3 regions of the Pseudoalteromonas sp. 0802 genome follow, and region 3 is predicted to be linked to each of the others. Evidence: predicted binding sites of a transcription regulator. Region 3 holds the regulator's gene; each other region holds the start of a gene.
The links. Region 3 encodes sigma-54, which starts transcription at its own class of promoters, with help from an activator protein. Its sites were predicted from a motif close to GTTGGCACGNNNNTNGNNT; they were not measured.
Positions count from the first base shown of each region.

Region 1: a site for sigma-54 is predicted at 3,599-3,617, ahead of HUS61_RS12360 (DUF3192 domain-containing protein). Genes of this name have one in related genera too.
Region 2: a site for sigma-54 is predicted at 2,676-2,694, ahead of HUS61_RS17500 (DUF1328 domain-containing protein). Genes of this name have one in related genera too.

Region 1 covers NZ_JABVXE010000006.1:116,070-121,366, reverse strand. The annotation lists gene HUS61_RS12380 (1-acyl-sn-glycerol-3-phosphate acyltransferase) at 1-625, opposite strand, end outside; gene HUS61_RS12375 (SO_0444 family Cu/Zn efflux transporter) at 781-2,061, opposite strand; gene zntR (Zn(2+)-responsive transcriptional regulator) at 2,045-2,458, opposite strand; gene HUS61_RS12365 (D-2-hydroxyacid dehydrogenase) at 2,553-3,497, shown strand; gene HUS61_RS12360 (DUF3192 domain-containing protein) at 3,661-4,041, shown strand; gene HUS61_RS12355 (diguanylate cyclase) at 4,074-4,997, opposite strand; gene HUS61_RS12350 (response regulator) at 4,966-5,297, opposite strand, start outside.
Region 2 covers NZ_JABVXE010000017.1:20,084-25,380, reverse strand. The annotation lists gene csrA (carbon storage regulator CsrA) at 84-275, shown strand; gene HUS61_RS17515 (YcxB family protein) at 303-770, opposite strand; gene HUS61_RS17510 (hypothetical protein) at 895-1,818, shown strand; gene HUS61_RS17505 (hypothetical protein) at 2,213-2,404, opposite strand; gene HUS61_RS17500 (DUF1328 domain-containing protein) at 2,456-2,629, opposite strand; gene HUS61_RS17495 (OadG family protein) at 3,164-3,412, shown strand; gene oadA (sodium-extruding oxaloacetate decarboxylase subunit alpha) at 3,428-5,200, shown strand; gene HUS61_RS17485 (sodium ion-translocating decarboxylase subunit beta) at 5,211-5,297, shown strand, end outside.
Region 3 covers NZ_JABVXE010000025.1:15,257-20,553, reverse strand. The annotation lists gene lptC (LPS export ABC transporter periplasmic protein LptC) at 1-174, shown strand, start outside; gene lptA (lipopolysaccharide transport periplasmic protein LptA) at 164-685, shown strand; gene lptB (LPS export ABC transporter ATP-binding protein) at 682-1,407, shown strand; gene HUS61_RS19485 (RNA polymerase factor sigma-54) at 1,515-3,011, shown strand; gene hpf (ribosome hibernation promoting factor) at 3,039-3,326, shown strand; gene ptsN (PTS IIA-like nitrogen regulatory protein PtsN) at 3,330-3,782, shown strand; gene rapZ (RNase adapter RapZ) at 3,783-4,628, shown strand; gene HUS61_RS19465 (HPr family phosphocarrier protein) at 4,642-4,914, shown strand; gene mgtE (magnesium transporter) at 5,126-5,297, shown strand, end outside.

The sequences.
Region 1 (5,297 bases), on a different contig from region 3:
GATCTGTTTGATCAAAACCGTCTTTTGCTCGGCCTTCTTTTTGCGCTATCCAAATTGAGTGGCCTTCAGCAAGTGAGTCATAGATATAAGCAGACAGCTGCGACAACGCTTTTAACATCTCTTTCGGAGCTTTCGCTGAGCGCTTTACAATAAAGCTTTTGTTTAAACGCATTAACTCAGTGATATAAGGAATTTGCAGTAAGTTATCACCAATTGCGATGCGAACTGTCGGCATGTTGTGCTTGAACAAGCCCCAATTCACCAACGCAGGATCAAGCACGATATCGCGGTGATTAGAGATAAATAAGTAAGCTTGTTTTGGGTCTAGTTTATCGATGCCCGAAAACGTCACTTCTGAAGTCGTACGGGTGATTAGTTTATTTAAATAATCAGCCACTTCATGCTGAACTTGCTCAACCGATGCGGTGTTGCCCCACTTTTTACGCAGCTGACTGCGCACTAATGGGCGAGTAATAAATGGGAAGTTCGATAAAAAGCGCGGTAGGTTATACTTAGCGATTACATCTACAAAGGCATTATCAGCAATCAAACGCGCTACTGAATCAGCTACTTCATCATCATTGTAAGGTCTTATGTCGGCGTATTTATCCACACTTTCACTCATTAAAAACTACTTAAGTTAAAAAACGGCACGCAGAGCGTGCCGTTAAAAATAATTGGCGGATTATAACTCAGGCAATTTTAAATGCGAACCGAGACGCGATAGTTAACCAAATTAAATGCCAATTAATGTGGAAAATATATATTTATAACAAACAATTAAGCAATGCTCTTACCAGTTTGCGACGCCTTTTTTAATACCATTTTTAGCAGTAATCTAAGCATTAAAATTGCCAACACAATACCTGCCCCAAGGCTTAACCAATGTGGTAGAACTTCATGCTCTTCCCCCATCATCGGCGCCACCACAAAACCATATTGCGCCACTAAATAATCGGTTAAAAAGCCAAATGCCAGCGCCGTGCCAATCACTCCTATTAAGTAGGCAAATACCGCACGCTTGCCAAGCTCTTTTCCAACCACACCAAGCGTTGCAATGTTAGTTGCCGGCCCTGCCAACATAAACACCAACACCGCCCCCGGAGACACACCACTGAGTAATAAGCCTGCCGCGATAGGTGTCGATGCAGTAGCACAAATATACATAGGAATACTGATTAAAATAACCACCAGCATCGCCAGAATGCCATTACCCCATTGGCTTAAATAAGATTCTGGTACATAAGTTTGTACCAGAGCAGCAAAAAATAAACCGATCATTAGCCAAATCATGGTGTCTTCAAGCAGCTTGTTACAACTAAAGCTCACCGCGCGTTTCAGTTTGCTAAAACGACTTTCAACGACTTTAGTTGACTGCTCAGTGCTGCAACAGCTTTTCTGCGAAGGTGCTGCTTTTTCAGTTGCGCAACTGTGTTGCGGCTCCTGTGTTGGTTGCGATTCCTTGCTACTACAACAACTTGTTGTTTTAGCAGGCTCAAGTTCTTGAGGTGATTGCTTACTACAACAACTTTGTGCGGGCTTAGTAGATGCCTCTTTGCTACAACAACTCGCTGTAGTCACAGGCTCAAGCTGTTTACTGCTACAACAAGATGTTGATTCTAAGTCTTTTTCATCTGATTCTGAACTTTGCACTTGATGAAGTTCACTGTCTTTCCCTACTAAGACACCGGCCACAATGGCACTACACACGGCGGCAATAGGACGTATCACCGCCATAAATGGACCTAGTAACACATAAGAAACCGAAACCGAATCGACCCCAGTTTCAGGGGTTGAAACTAAAAATGCTGTGGTAGCACTTTTTGACGCTCCTGCCCTTCTTAAACCAATGGCCGCAGGGATCACACCACATGAGCACAAGGGCATTGGGGCACCAATAAAGGCTGCTTTAACTGTGGTCCATAACCCTTCTTTGCCTAAATGTCGGTTAAGAAAGTTAGCAGGCAAATACACATTGAGAAGACCTGCTATGAATAAGCCCAGCATTAACCAAGGCGCTGAGAGTAAAAACAGATGCCAAAAATTATTGAGTAAGTCCATCGATATCCTCCAGCGTCGTTAGTATTGAGCAGTTTTCAGCAGGTTCTTCTCCGCCACAACATTTATCTGCTAATAATGAAAGTGAGTCATAAAAGCGAGTAAGCTCTGCAATTCGTTGTGCAACGAGATCACGTTTTTGTAACGTCATCTCTTTAACTTCATGACAAGAATGCTGATCTTTATGAAACTTAATTTGCAGTAGCTCTTTGATCTCAGCCAGACTAAAGCCAACATTCTTTGCTCTGAGAATAAACGCCATTTGTTTATAGTCATTCTCAGAATAAAAACGATATCCCACGTCTGAACGCGAACTAGGCGTTAACAAACCATGCTTTTCGTAGTACCGTAGCGTATCTGTTGAGACACCCAACTGACGGGCAAACTCACCTATTTTCATCACCGTCTCCATTGTGAAGCGTTTATTTATTATGCTCACTATAAACCTTGGAGTACACCCCAAGGTCAAGCAATAAATTAAAAAAGGAAAGCACATGAATATTACTGTCCTTGATGCAGCGACATTAGCCAACACTTCGTTAGATGCCTTAGCGCAATTAGGTAAGTTAACCTGTTACGATTTAACCGCTCAAGAACAGGTTGTTGAGCGCTGCCAAGATGCAGATATCGTTATCAGTAATAAAGTGGTGATTGATCAGCACGCCATGAGCAAATTACCTAATTTAAAATTAATATGCGTTGCAGCGACAGGGACTAACAATATTGATTTGGTAGCAGCCAAAGAGCATAACATCGCAGTGACAAATGTCGCGGGCTATTCAACACCGAGTGTGGTGCAGCATACCTTTACTCTTATCACTAATTTACTGGGCAATACTCACAGATACATTAATGATTGCCAGCAAGGCTTATGGCAGCAAAGCCCTATGTTTTGCCGTTTAGATTACAGCTTTAATGAAATTGCCGGTAAAACACTGGCTATTGTTGGCTATGGTTCACTGGGTAAAGCCGTTGCCGATGTAGCACGCGCCTTTGGTGCCAATGTCATCATTAGTGAACGAAAAGGCCAAACGCCTCGTCAAGGTCGTGTTAGTTTCAATGATGCCCTAACCACAGCCGATATCATTAGTGTTCACTGCCCGCTTACTGATGAAACGCGCAACCAAATCGCTGCGGCAGAATTAAGCATGATGAAACCGTCAGCTATCATCATTAATACTGCTCGTGGTGGGATCATCAACGAAGCCGATTTAGCTGACGCATTAGCTAATAATGTTATTGCTGGAGCCGGTGTTGATGTACTTAGTAAAGAACCCGCAGAGCAAGAAAACCCGCTGGCACTATACAAAGGTAAAAATTTATTACTTACTCCACATATCGCATGGGCCAGCCAAGAATCTATCGTGCGCCTAGTTAACGAAATTGCATTAAATATCCAGGCATTTAATCAAGGCGAAGCACGTAACAGGTTGGTCTAAACCGCAACTTATTAGTCAATAGAGCTAAGTAGTTAGCAATTTATTACTTAGCCCATTGACTAAAAACAACATAAACAATTGATTTAGTTACAATTTATAAGTTTGGCAAGCAGTTTGCTTTTAAGTGAATAACTATAAAACAATTTCTTCGGGATAAAATAACATGAAAAAAGCACTTCTAATTGCCGCGCTAACTGCACCATTTTTAACTGGTTGTGTCATTGCTGTTTCTGACGGCGAAGCCGATACACATTGGGCTGGTAACTCTTCTAGCTGGCAGCAACAGCATAAAAATAACCGTGAAGTGATTTCTAATCTTGCATTAGATACGAGCTACCAAACTGTATTAAACAAACTAAATACACCTAACTTTACCGAGTTATTAAAGCAAGGTGATGATGTTTACCAAGTATTATTCTATGCAACACATAGTATTCACTCTGATGGCAAGATGACTAAAGACGAGTGTACGCCACTCGTATTTAAAAATGATAAGTTAATTGGCGTGGGTGATACGATTTATAAATCACTTAGCAATGGTTAATAAATAATTTGAAACGAGCGAGTAGGCTTTGCCTACTCATGTTCATTTACTGCGATCATTCTCGATACTATCTGATCTCGTCCGGCATCTTTAGCCTGATAAAGACCTAAATCAGCTTCTTCAAGTAAGGCTTGTTCTGCATAAACCTGACCATTTTCTGTGGTCGCAATACCAATACTAATTGTGACATGTTCGGCATTTAGCGACGCTTTGTGAGGGATGTTTAAATCATTCACCGCATTGCGCAGTTTATTTGCAAACGACATAGCCTCTTTAGCTGAAGTATTGGGTAACACCGCAGCAAACTCTTCACCACCATAACGAGCAACAAAGTCACTGCCTCGTTCACACGCCCCAACTAAGGCATGAGCAATTTGTTTTAAGCAATCATCACCTGCTCGGTGACCATAGCAATCGTTGTAACGTTTGAAGTGATCAACATCCATCAATAACACCGATAACGGGGTTTGATCTCGACGGCAACGACGCCACTCTCGCGCTAAATTTTCATCCAAATAACGTCGGTTAGGGATCTCGGTTAGGCCATCAATTGAGGCGAGCATTTCTAGCAAGTCATTTTTTTGTTTGATCAGCAGCTGATTACGCACTCGAGCACGCACAATAGCAGCACTAAATGGTTTAGTGATGTAGTCCATCGCGCCTAATTCAAGGCCTTTCGCTTCATCATCGTGACTGGTATTGGCAGAAATGAATATTACAGGCAACATACTGGTAGTCGCGCTTTCTTTTAACTTAGTAAGCACTTCGTAGCCGTCAATGCCGGGCATTACAATATCCAAGATCAACAAATCAACAGTTTGCGTTTTTAAAAACGTCAGTGCTTTTTCGCCACTCTCAACACAAAAAACATCATAGTCTTGCTGCAATGTTTTCTCTAATACCAAGCGGTTTAACGGATCGTCATCAACAATCAGTACCTTGGCTCTTTTCAACATCAGTAGATCCTTGTTCGATGATGAATGCGATGACCTGTTTTATTTGCCACTGCAATTCATCATTTAATTGTTCGGGCAGTTCGCCATCTGCTTTAAGCCTAGCTTCACATTGCTGAGCGCACGCTGACAATCGCTTAAAACCGAGATTTCCGGCTGACCCTTTTACATTATGAACCACACGGACCAACTCATCGGTAGTTTTTAATGTAGAGATTTGTAATAACTGCTCTGCTGCCATAGTCGCAAACTTCGACAACATAGTTAATACTAACTTAGTATTGTTTGCAAACTGAGACAGTA
Region 2 (5,297 bases), on a different contig from region 3:
TTTTACTTACTTTTAAGTCTATATTTCATTAGAATGTTTTTGACGCGGAATCTTTTAATTTTTTGGAACATGGGAGCAAGAGAATGCTAATACTAACTCGTAGAGTAGGTGAAACCCTTATGATCGGTGACGAAGTAACAGTTACTGTTCTTGGTGTTAAAGGAAATCAAGTTCGCATTGGTGTAAATGCACCTAAAGATGTATCAGTACATCGTGAAGAAATCTACATGCGAATTCAAGCAGAGAAATCTAACCCAAATCCGGGCAACGTTTAATCAGCGACAGATATTTTTAAGAGCCACTCACTGAGTGGCTCTTTTATTTAGTTCGGCCGTCATTTCATCATTTAGCGCTTGTTTAGAAATATATTGCATACCGCGCTGAGCCTTTAAAATATAACCTCGCTCAGTTTCAATAATCTCACTAATTTGTTGCCAGCTTAATTGGTAGCTTTTATGCGGGTTTTCGGCTTTAACGCCTTCATCATCAAATACGACAGTCACTTCGCTACCCGATGCACGACTCATCATTTGTCTTGCGACCCACCATGGACGCTTATAATAAAACGATAAGCACTCAACCACGGCAAGCATAATCATAAAGCTGCCTAAATAATGATTATCTAATTGATAAAAAGCTAATAAGCCCAAGGTTATTAATAATACCAATAGCGGGTATTTAGGCTTAGCTTGTGATGAATAAGGTAAAGACTCATCAAAGCATTCGTAATAATACGGTTTATCTAATTTGTAAGTTGTACTTAATGTCATTCGTAGGCTCACTTAATTTGCTGGCGGCAGTTTAACATTGATAGAAAAAATCTTCTGTAGTTGGTTTTCATTTAGTTGTCATTGTGAGAGCTTAAGGTATGCGTATTTTAAAGGTGTAAGTTGTATGTTTGTTAGTTCAATGTCATTAGCACTTGCAATGACCACAAATACTTTTTTAGTTATGGGCGATATGCCATACACCCCGATTGATGAAATCAATCTCGCCAAAGACGGAAAAATTACCAAGGCAATCGCAGCAACACCTCATGGCTTTTTAATGCATCTTGGTGATATGAAATCAGGAGCGCTTGCTTGCACGAATAAGCTTTTGCAAACTAATAAAGCGTTATTGACGTCGTTGACCACACAGCCTTTTATTTATACCCCCGGTGATAATGAATGGACCGATTGCGACCGAGAAAAGCTATCGGTGCGCTTTGATGAGCTTGAACGGCTAAGCTTTGTTAAAGGCTTGATGTTTGACGATGATTATACAAAAAAAGCACAGCAACTTCAGGGTTATGCAACCCAAGCTGAAATGCTAGAAAATGCCCGCTGGCAGTTTGATGGTATTGAGTTTAGCACTTTGCATATACCGGGCACTTTTAATGGTCGCTCACAAATTTTAAAAAGTGACAAAAACGCAGCACTTGATGACGCCGACAAGCGTGATAAGTACAACTTAATTTGGTTAAAACAAGCACTTGTTCAGCAAGATGCTAAGGCCTATGTATTTGGTTTTCAGGCTGATATTTACCACCCGACCAGTAAACCCACTTGCAGTGAATCACAACGTTCTAATTGTGATGCATTTAAAATATACCGAGATGCCATCAGCGACTTCGCAAAGCACACCAATAAGCCTGTACTAGTAATGCATGGCGATACCGGCCCATATTGCCAGCAGCAATTAGCGAGTAACTTAACGCGGTTAAATGTACCAGGCGACTTTGCTGTAAGCGATGTCGCAAAGGTGAGTTTTATCGACGGCCAGTGGCATATAGCGAGTGTAACGACAAACGAGCCTCTTACAACGGGTTGTGAGTAATAACGTAGGTTGGGTAGAGCGGAGCGAAACCCAACGCACTCATAGCTATCAGCTTTCAGATAAACCCAACAAGTTAGCGAGTTTCTAGAGGAAAGAGTAAAGTTAGCAAGCTTGAGGCTCGCGTAGGCGTGAAATTTATTTCGCGCGATTCCCTGAATTAATGCGGCTGTAAGTCGGGCTTTAGCCCGTCACGTATGAATGAAAACATGTGTCGCCATAAATGACGACCTACGTGACGTAGGGTAGAGCGGAGCGAAACCCAACAAGTTAACGGGTTTCTAGGGAGAAAGAGTAAAGTTGCGAGCTCCTTGACACAAGCAGCAGGCATCCTAGAGTTGCTAACTTGCATACACAAAAAAGCGGCACTTGGCCGCTTTTCTTAAGTAAGGTGTTATTAGCAGTTTGTTTCTTCTGCGTTAACACCTTCTTTTACTTCTTCACATGCATCTTCAACTGCATTTTGTGTATCAGTAATTGCTTCATCAATACGCTCACCTGCGTCTTCAGCAGAGTTGTCTTCACAACCCATGATGAATAAACCTGAAAATAGGGCGATAGTAGCGGCTTTTAAAGTTGAATTTTTCATAATGAAATTCCTTGTAAATTTAAAATAAAGTAAGTGGTTATCTGCTTTTAACTACTTAGGGACACTGCCTCTAAGTGCTCCTGATACCAGCGAAATAACTAGTAATACTAAAAATATAAAAAAGATAATCTTAGCGATGCCTGCAGCGGCTCCTGCGATACCGCCAAAACCTAACACTGCTGCGATTAACGCGATAACTAAAAAAGTAATTGTCCAGCGTAACATAGTGGTCTCCTTGGCTATTTAAATTTTCTTAAGCTCGATGTAACTGAAGCGAGTTCTGTGCCAGAAGTTTTATTTTATATATTTCAATGGGTTGTGTGTTTTTGTTGTTCTTGAGAGAGTTCATCATTTGGTAACTTTTACGAGTAAGCATGTAACTTATTCATAGTGATATTTTTTCATATTGAGCTGAATGAAGAAAAAGAGAATTATCGTGGTTATTGGTAAGACCAATTTAACTTTATTTTAAGTGGATAGCTCTAACACCTTGTTGTGCGTGGTTTTTAGGCATTTTACTATGGTTAGTTAATAGCTGAACATATAACGTCTGGCTATATTGACTATTTATATCATCTATAACGGGGCTTTAAATGCGCTAATAGTAGGGTGTTAATTATATGTGCGTCATGTTATTTTAAATTTAATTGGTTTTACCAATTTACAATGGTGCTATACAAATGAATTTTGTTTGTTATTATTGGTGCATAATTATTTAACAAAAATAACTTTTTATTTTAAGTAAGCGAGGGGAGTCGTATGGATATAGGTGGATTACTCACCACTGCGGCCAGTTTGATGGTGACAGGCATGGTAGGCGTGTTTGTTTTTCTGACTATTTTGATTTCAGCAGTCACTTTAATGTCAAAGGTAGTGGGTCGATTTGATGATCCTGCAACTGCAGAACCTACGCGTACAGCAAAAATTCAACCTCAACAGGGTGTGCCACAGGCACATATTGCAGCAATCAGCGCTGCAATTGCTCAATTTCGAAATAAACAAAAATAACGGGGCAGCTTAAACATGGCTAAATTAAAATTAACCGAATTAGTATTGCGTGACGCACACCAGTCTCTTTTGGCAACGCGTATGCGCTTAGACGACATGCTACCCATGGCAGAAAAACTCGATAATGCGGGTTATTGGTCAATTGAATCATGGGGTGGTGCGACGTTTGACTCGTGTATCCGTTATTTAGGTGAAGATCCTTGGCAACGTATTCGCGAGCTAAAAGCGGCAATGCCAAACACTAAGCAACAAATGCTACTGCGCGGACAAAATCTTCTAGGTTACCGTCATTATGCTGATGATGTAGTCGAAAAGTTTGTTGAGCGTGCCCACAAAAACGGTGTTGATGTTTTCCGTATTTTCGATGCGATGAACGATGTACGTAACCTTGAAACTGCCATTAAAGCTGCAGTTAAAGTAGGTGCTCATGCCCAAGGTACTATTTCGTACACAGTAAGCCCAGTCCATACGCTTGATATGTGGCTGAAACTTGCAAAACAACTAGAAGATCTTGGCTGTCATTCAATTTGTATTAAAGATATGGCGGGTTTATTAAAGCCATATGATTGCGAGCAGTTGATCAAAGGCTTAAAAGAAACTGTATCTATTCCTATCGCAATGCAATGCCACGCGACGACAGGTTTAAGTACTGCAACTTACCAAAAAGCAATCGATGCGGGTATCGATATGCTTGATACGGCTATTTCGTCAATGAGTATGACCTATGGTCATAGCGCAACAGAAACCATTGTTTCAATCGTAGAAGGCACAGAGCGTGACACCGGCCTTAATTTAAATGAGTTAGAAGAAATTGCCGCTTATTTCCGTGATGTACGTAAGAAATACGCTGCATTTGAAGGCAGTCTTAAAGGTGTTGATGGCCGTATCTTATTAGCCCAAGTACCTGGCGGTATGTTAACTAACATGGAAAATCAACTTAAAGAGCAAGGTGCTGCTGATAAGCTTGATCAAGTATTACTTGAGATCCCGCGTGTACGTGAAGACTTAGGTTACATTCCTCTAGTTACACCAACGTCGCAAATTGTAGGTACTCAAGCGGTACTTAATGTACTGACTGGCGAGCGTTATAAAACCATCACAAAAGAAACCGCGGGTGTACTCAAAGGCGAGTATGGTGCAACACCGGCGCCAATGAATAAAGAGCTACAAGAGCGAGTACTTGAGGGTGCTGAAGCAATTACGTGCCGTCCTGCTGATAAGCTAGAGCCTGAGCTTGAGAAGCTAGAAGCAGAGTTATTAAGTGAAGCTAAAGAGCAAGGTTTAGAGCTTGCTGATGATGTGATTGATGATGTGCTTACTTATGCATTGTTCCCACAAATTGGCCTTAAATTTATTAAAAACCGCAACAACCCAGATGCATTTGAAGCAATTCCAACGGGTGAAGTTGCTAAACCTGAAGCAACTCCTGCTGCTTCAAGCCCTGTAAAAGCAGAGCAGTACAGCGTTAAAGTTGATGGTAAAGTTTACGATGTCGTCGTAGCGCAAGGTGGTGAGCTTAAAGAAGTAACCCTAAAAGACAGTGAGTTAATTCCTCAGTCTGCATCAGCGTCAGCGGGCGAAACACTCAATGCACCGTTGGCAGGTAATATTTTCAAAGTGAAAGTGAAACCAGGTCAAACCGTTAACGAAGGTGATGTGGTTATCATTATGGAAGCGATGAAAATGGAAACTGAAATTCGCGCTGCACACTCAGGCACAATAGCTGAAGTATTAGTAGCAGAAGGCGACTCTGTTGCCACTGGCGATGCGCTAATCGCACTGGCATAGGAGACAGAGGATGGATGGTGTTTTAAACCTCTGGCATGCCACGGGTATTGCTAACTTTACTTTTCCGGCATTGATCATGATTGCGGTTGGTTGCTTG
Region 3 (5,297 bases):
ATAAAAGCAGAAAACATTAATGTCGACATTGATAAAATGACCATGTTTTCTAAGCAACCTGTGACACTAACAGGACCGAATTTAAAGATTACCGGGAAAGGCTTAAAAGCCGATTTAAAAACCGAAATTGTTGAGTTAACTAACCATACACGAACCATATACTATGACCAATAAACTGAAGAAATTACTCCTGATCCCAAGCTTATTGATTGCCTTTTCGGGCGCAGCTGCCGAGCAAACTGGCGCTCAAATTAGCATTAGCTCAGATCGCCAAGTAGGTAAACTAAAAGATGGCGTTGGCATATTTGAAGGTAACGTAGAGATCGTGCATGGTAATCGTCGTATTACCGCAGAGCGCCTTGAAGCACACGGCGGTGATACCGAAGGTACAGTAGAGTTGATTATTGCCACAGGTAAGCCTGCTTACTTCGAAGAAAAGCAAGCTGATGGCACCGTAATGAGCGCTAGCGCAGAAGAAGTTCGTTATGATGTTGCAAAACGCTTCTTAACCTTAAATGGTGAAGCTGAAGTTACTCAAGCAGGTCAAAAAGTAACAGCAAAAAGCATTACCTATGATATGGCACAGCAGCTGATCAGTGCTGAAAAAGACGAAAACTCAACAGATCGTGTACACACTATTTTAGTGCCTGTTGAAAATAAAAAAGATAATAAAGGCCAACCATGAGCACATTAAAAGCAGAGCTTTTAGCTAAAAGCTACAAAGGCCGCCAAGTGGTTAAAAATGTCGGTCTTGAAGTTGAAGCTGGCAGTATTGTTGGCTTGCTTGGTCCAAATGGCGCAGGTAAAACAACGACCTTCTATATGATTGTAGGCCTAGTACCTAGCGACAAAGGTAAAATCAGTATTGATGATAACGATATCACCCTTTTACCAATGCATAGCCGTGCGCGTTTAGGTATTGGCTATCTGCCACAAGAATCGTCAATTTTTCGAAAGTTGACGGTTTACCAAAACTTGATGGCCATTTTAGAAACTCGTAAAGATCTAAATAAAACCACCCGCGAAGAAACACTCAATAGCTTACTCGATGAGTTTAGTATTCAACACATTCGTGACAGCCAAGGTATGGCGCTGTCAGGTGGTGAGCGACGCCGTGTAGAAATTGCTCGCGCATTAGCCGCTAATCCTAAATTTATCCTTTTAGATGAGCCTTTTGCTGGTGTTGATCCAATTTCAGTGTTAGATATAAAGAAAATTATTGAGCACCTAAAAAATCGTGGTATCGGTGTACTAATTACTGACCATAATGTTCGAGAAACCCTTGATGTTTGTGAAAAAGCCTACATTGTTTCTCATGGGGAGCTAATTGCATCAGGCACACCTGAGCACGTATTAGCAGACCAAACTGTACGCGATGTATATCTAGGCGAGCAATTCAGGCTGTAACCATTACGCCAGCGACTAGAGCATCTGCTAGACTTATAACAATGACAATAAATCGATAACTGTGTTTATACAGTTATCGATAACTTAAAAAGGATTGTTAGGGATACATGAGGCAATCATTACAGCTGCGCATGGGCCAGCAACTTACAATGACTCCACAACTGCAACAAGCGATTCGTTTGTTGCAGCTCAGTACATTGGATCTCCAGCAAGAAATTCAAGAAGCGCTTGATAGTAATCCCCTGCTTGAAGTGGAAGAAGCGGATTACAATGAAGAAAGCACCGGCAAGAATGAGCAAAAAGCGGAGCCTGACGATGTGCAAGTCAGCGCGTCTGCCGAAGAAGCACCTAGCGAGTACGAGCAAGAAAGTAGTGATGCTCTCAATAAAGACACCGTAAGCGATGACTTAGCAATGGACGTCACGTGGGATGAGTACATGAGTGCCGCCCCTTCAACATCGTCAGGGCCAATGCCTGAAGATGAATCTATCTACCAGGGAGCATCAACCGAAACCCTTCATGAATACCTAATGTGGCAATTACAGCTCACGCCATTTAGCCCTACTGATGAAGCGATTGCTGTGGCAATTGTAGAAGCTATCGATGACTCAGGTATTTTAACGGTAAGCTGTGAAGATATAGTCGAAAGCTTTAATCAAAATAACGATGAAGAAGAAATCGAACTTGATGAAGTCGAAGCGGTCTTAAAAAGAATTCAGTTATTTGATCCTGTGGGTATTGGTGCGCGCAGTTTACAAGAATGTCTGTGCATTCAGTTACGCCAATTCGATGCTAATACGCCATATTTAGCTGAAACTAAAATGGTTTTATCTGAGCATATCGAATTATTAGCGAGTCGCGACTATCGAACTTTGATGAAAAAGACTAAGCTTAAAGAAAACGAGCTTAAAGAAGTGATGACACTAATCCACAGCTTAAATCCTAAGCCTGCGGATAGCATAGTGCGCGAAGAGTCTGAGTACGTTATACCTGATGTATCAGTAAAAAAAGTAAAAGGTCGCTGGGTAGTCGAGTTAAACCCAGACTGTATGCCAAAGATTAGAGTGAACAGCCAATATGCGGCGATGTCTCGCTCTGTAAAATCAAGTAGCGACAGCCAATTTATTCGCTCTCACTTACAAGAAGCTAAGTGGTTTATTAAAAGCTTAGAAAGCCGTAACGATACGCTATTAAAAGTGACCAACTGTATCGTTCAACAACAACAAGCTTTCTTTGAGCATGGCCCTGAAGCAATGAAGCCGATGGTGCTAAATGATGTTGCTGAAATGGTCGAAATGCATGAATCGACGATTTCACGGGTAACAACGCAAAAATATATGCATACCCCACGGGGTATTTTTGAGTTGAAATATTTCTTCTCAAGCCATGTCAGCACCGAAAATGGTGGTGAGTGTTCTTCTACAGCAATACGCGCTTTAATCAAGAAGTTAGTCGCTGCAGAAAACTCAGCTAAACCATTGAGTGATAGCAAAATTGCAGATATATTGGCTGAGCAAGGAATTAAAGTAGCTAGACGTACAATTGCAAAATATCGTGAGTCTCTAGCAATACCTCCGTCTAATCAGCGTAAGAGTCTGATTTAGACGTTTTACATAGAAGGAAAAATGCTTATGCAACTAAATTTAACTGGTCGTCATGTAGAAATCACAGATTCATTAAGAGACTATGTAAACACCAAGTTTGCAAAACTAGAAAGGCATTTTGACCATATTAATAATGTTCATGTCATTCTAGATGTAGAAAAATTAAGCCAAAAAGCAGAAGCAACTTTACATGTAAACGGAGGCGAATTGTTCGCTTCTACAGAACATCAAGATATGTACGCAGCCATTGACTCACTGATCGATAAACTTGATCGCCAAGTCATTAAACACAAAGAGAAATTAGCTCGACATTAAATTATGAAACTAAGTTCACTTACTAACCAGGACTGCAGCAAAGCTGCGGTCCTTTTTAATAGCAAAAAAAGAATTCTTGAATATATCAGCGAACTGGCCCACCAGCAGCTTCCTCATTTATCGCAACAAGATATCCTAGATGCTTTACTCAACCGAGAAAAACTAGGTAGCACCGGCATTGGCCGAGGTATTGCTATTCCACATGGCCGAATGAGCGGCGCAGATGAGCCTCATGCATTTGTGATAGTGAGTGAATCCCCTATTAATTTTGATGCAATTGATAATCGTCCAGTTGATATTTTTGTGGCACTCATCGTACCAGATGGTGACTGTCAGCTTCACCTAAAGACCTTATCAACAATTGCTGATAGACTTAAAGATAAAGAATTTTGTAAACAGCTGCGTAGTGCTACTACCGATCAGCAACTGTTTCAGGTCATATCAGCAGAGGCATAAATGGAATTAATAATTATCAGCGGTCGCTCAGGCTCAGGTAAATCGGTCGCTTTACGAGTACTTGAAGACTTGGGCTATTATTGCGTTGATAATATTCCGGTTAATTTACTGCCTTCGCTCGTACGTAGTGTGTCTGATAACTACGATAAAATAGCGGTCAGCATCGACGTGCGTAACTTACCGAAAGAGCAGCAAGAATTTAATGATATTCTTGAGTACCTGCCAGGTTTCGCAAACCCAACACTATTCTATTTAGACAGTGATGACCAAACTCTGATCAAGCGCTTTTCAGAAACACGCCGCTTGCATCCACTATCTATTGATTCTTTGCCGCTTGATCTGGCCATTAAACAAGAAAAAATCCTGCTTGATGTGTTGATCACTCGCGCTGACTTTATGATTGATACCACTGATCTGAGTGTTCATCAGTTAGCAGAATCAATTCGCGAAAAGATTTTAGGTAAAAAAGATAAAAAGCTGATTATTACTTTTATGTCGTTTGGCTTTAAGCATGGTATTCCAAAAGAAGCTGACTACGTTTTTGATGCACGCTTTTTACCTAACCCACACTGGGAACCTGATTTAAAGCCACTAACAGGCCTTGATCAACCAGTAAAAGATTACCTAGCTAGCCACAGCATAGTGCAAAAGTTCACGTGGCAAATACAAACCTTTGTGCAAACTTGGTTGCCACATTTAGAGCGTAATAACCGCAGTTACCTGACCATTGCTATTGGTTGTACCGGCGGCCAGCATCGCTCTGTTTACTTAGCGCAAACAATTGGTGAGAGCTTTGCCAAAAGCCATGCTAATGTAAAAATTCGCCACCGCGAACAAGACATTTAATTAGGCACCAACAATGCACGCTGAAGATACCTTTTTAATTCAAAACAAACTTGGCTTACATGCTCGTGCTGCTACTGTTTTAGCGCAATTAGCGCTGCAATTTGATGCCAAAATTACGCTTTATCAAGATGATAAAGAAGCTGAAGGCGACAGCGTGTTAGCATTAATGCTACTTGAAAGTAGTCAGGGTAAAGAAGTTCGCGTTGTGTGCGAAGGCCCTGACGCCGATGCTGCATTAACGGCAATCGGCGAATTAATTGCACAACGCTTCCACGAGCAAGAATAGCATTTGCTAAGACTTCAGGGTTTACGGTAAACTTAATTCGGATATTTAAAATTCCCTTTAAATATCCTACTTTTATATCGCTCGCTTTTCTAAATTACAAAACTCTTAATAAATTTATCGCAGTGCGACGATATCTCTGCAAATACACTACAAAGCAACTATGCTGTATTTGCTTAGCCTATTTAAACTTTTTTCAGTTGTAAGGACGCCAATGCCAGAAGCCTTTGAACAAGATTACCCACTACAACAACTCAAACAAGTGACCAAGTCACTCAATAGTGGTCAATTTGTTCAAGTGCGCGGTATGTTAGCCAAAACGGCACCTTGTGATACAGCCCTTTTACTTGAATCTTCTCCCCATAAAATTCGTCGTATGCTTTGGC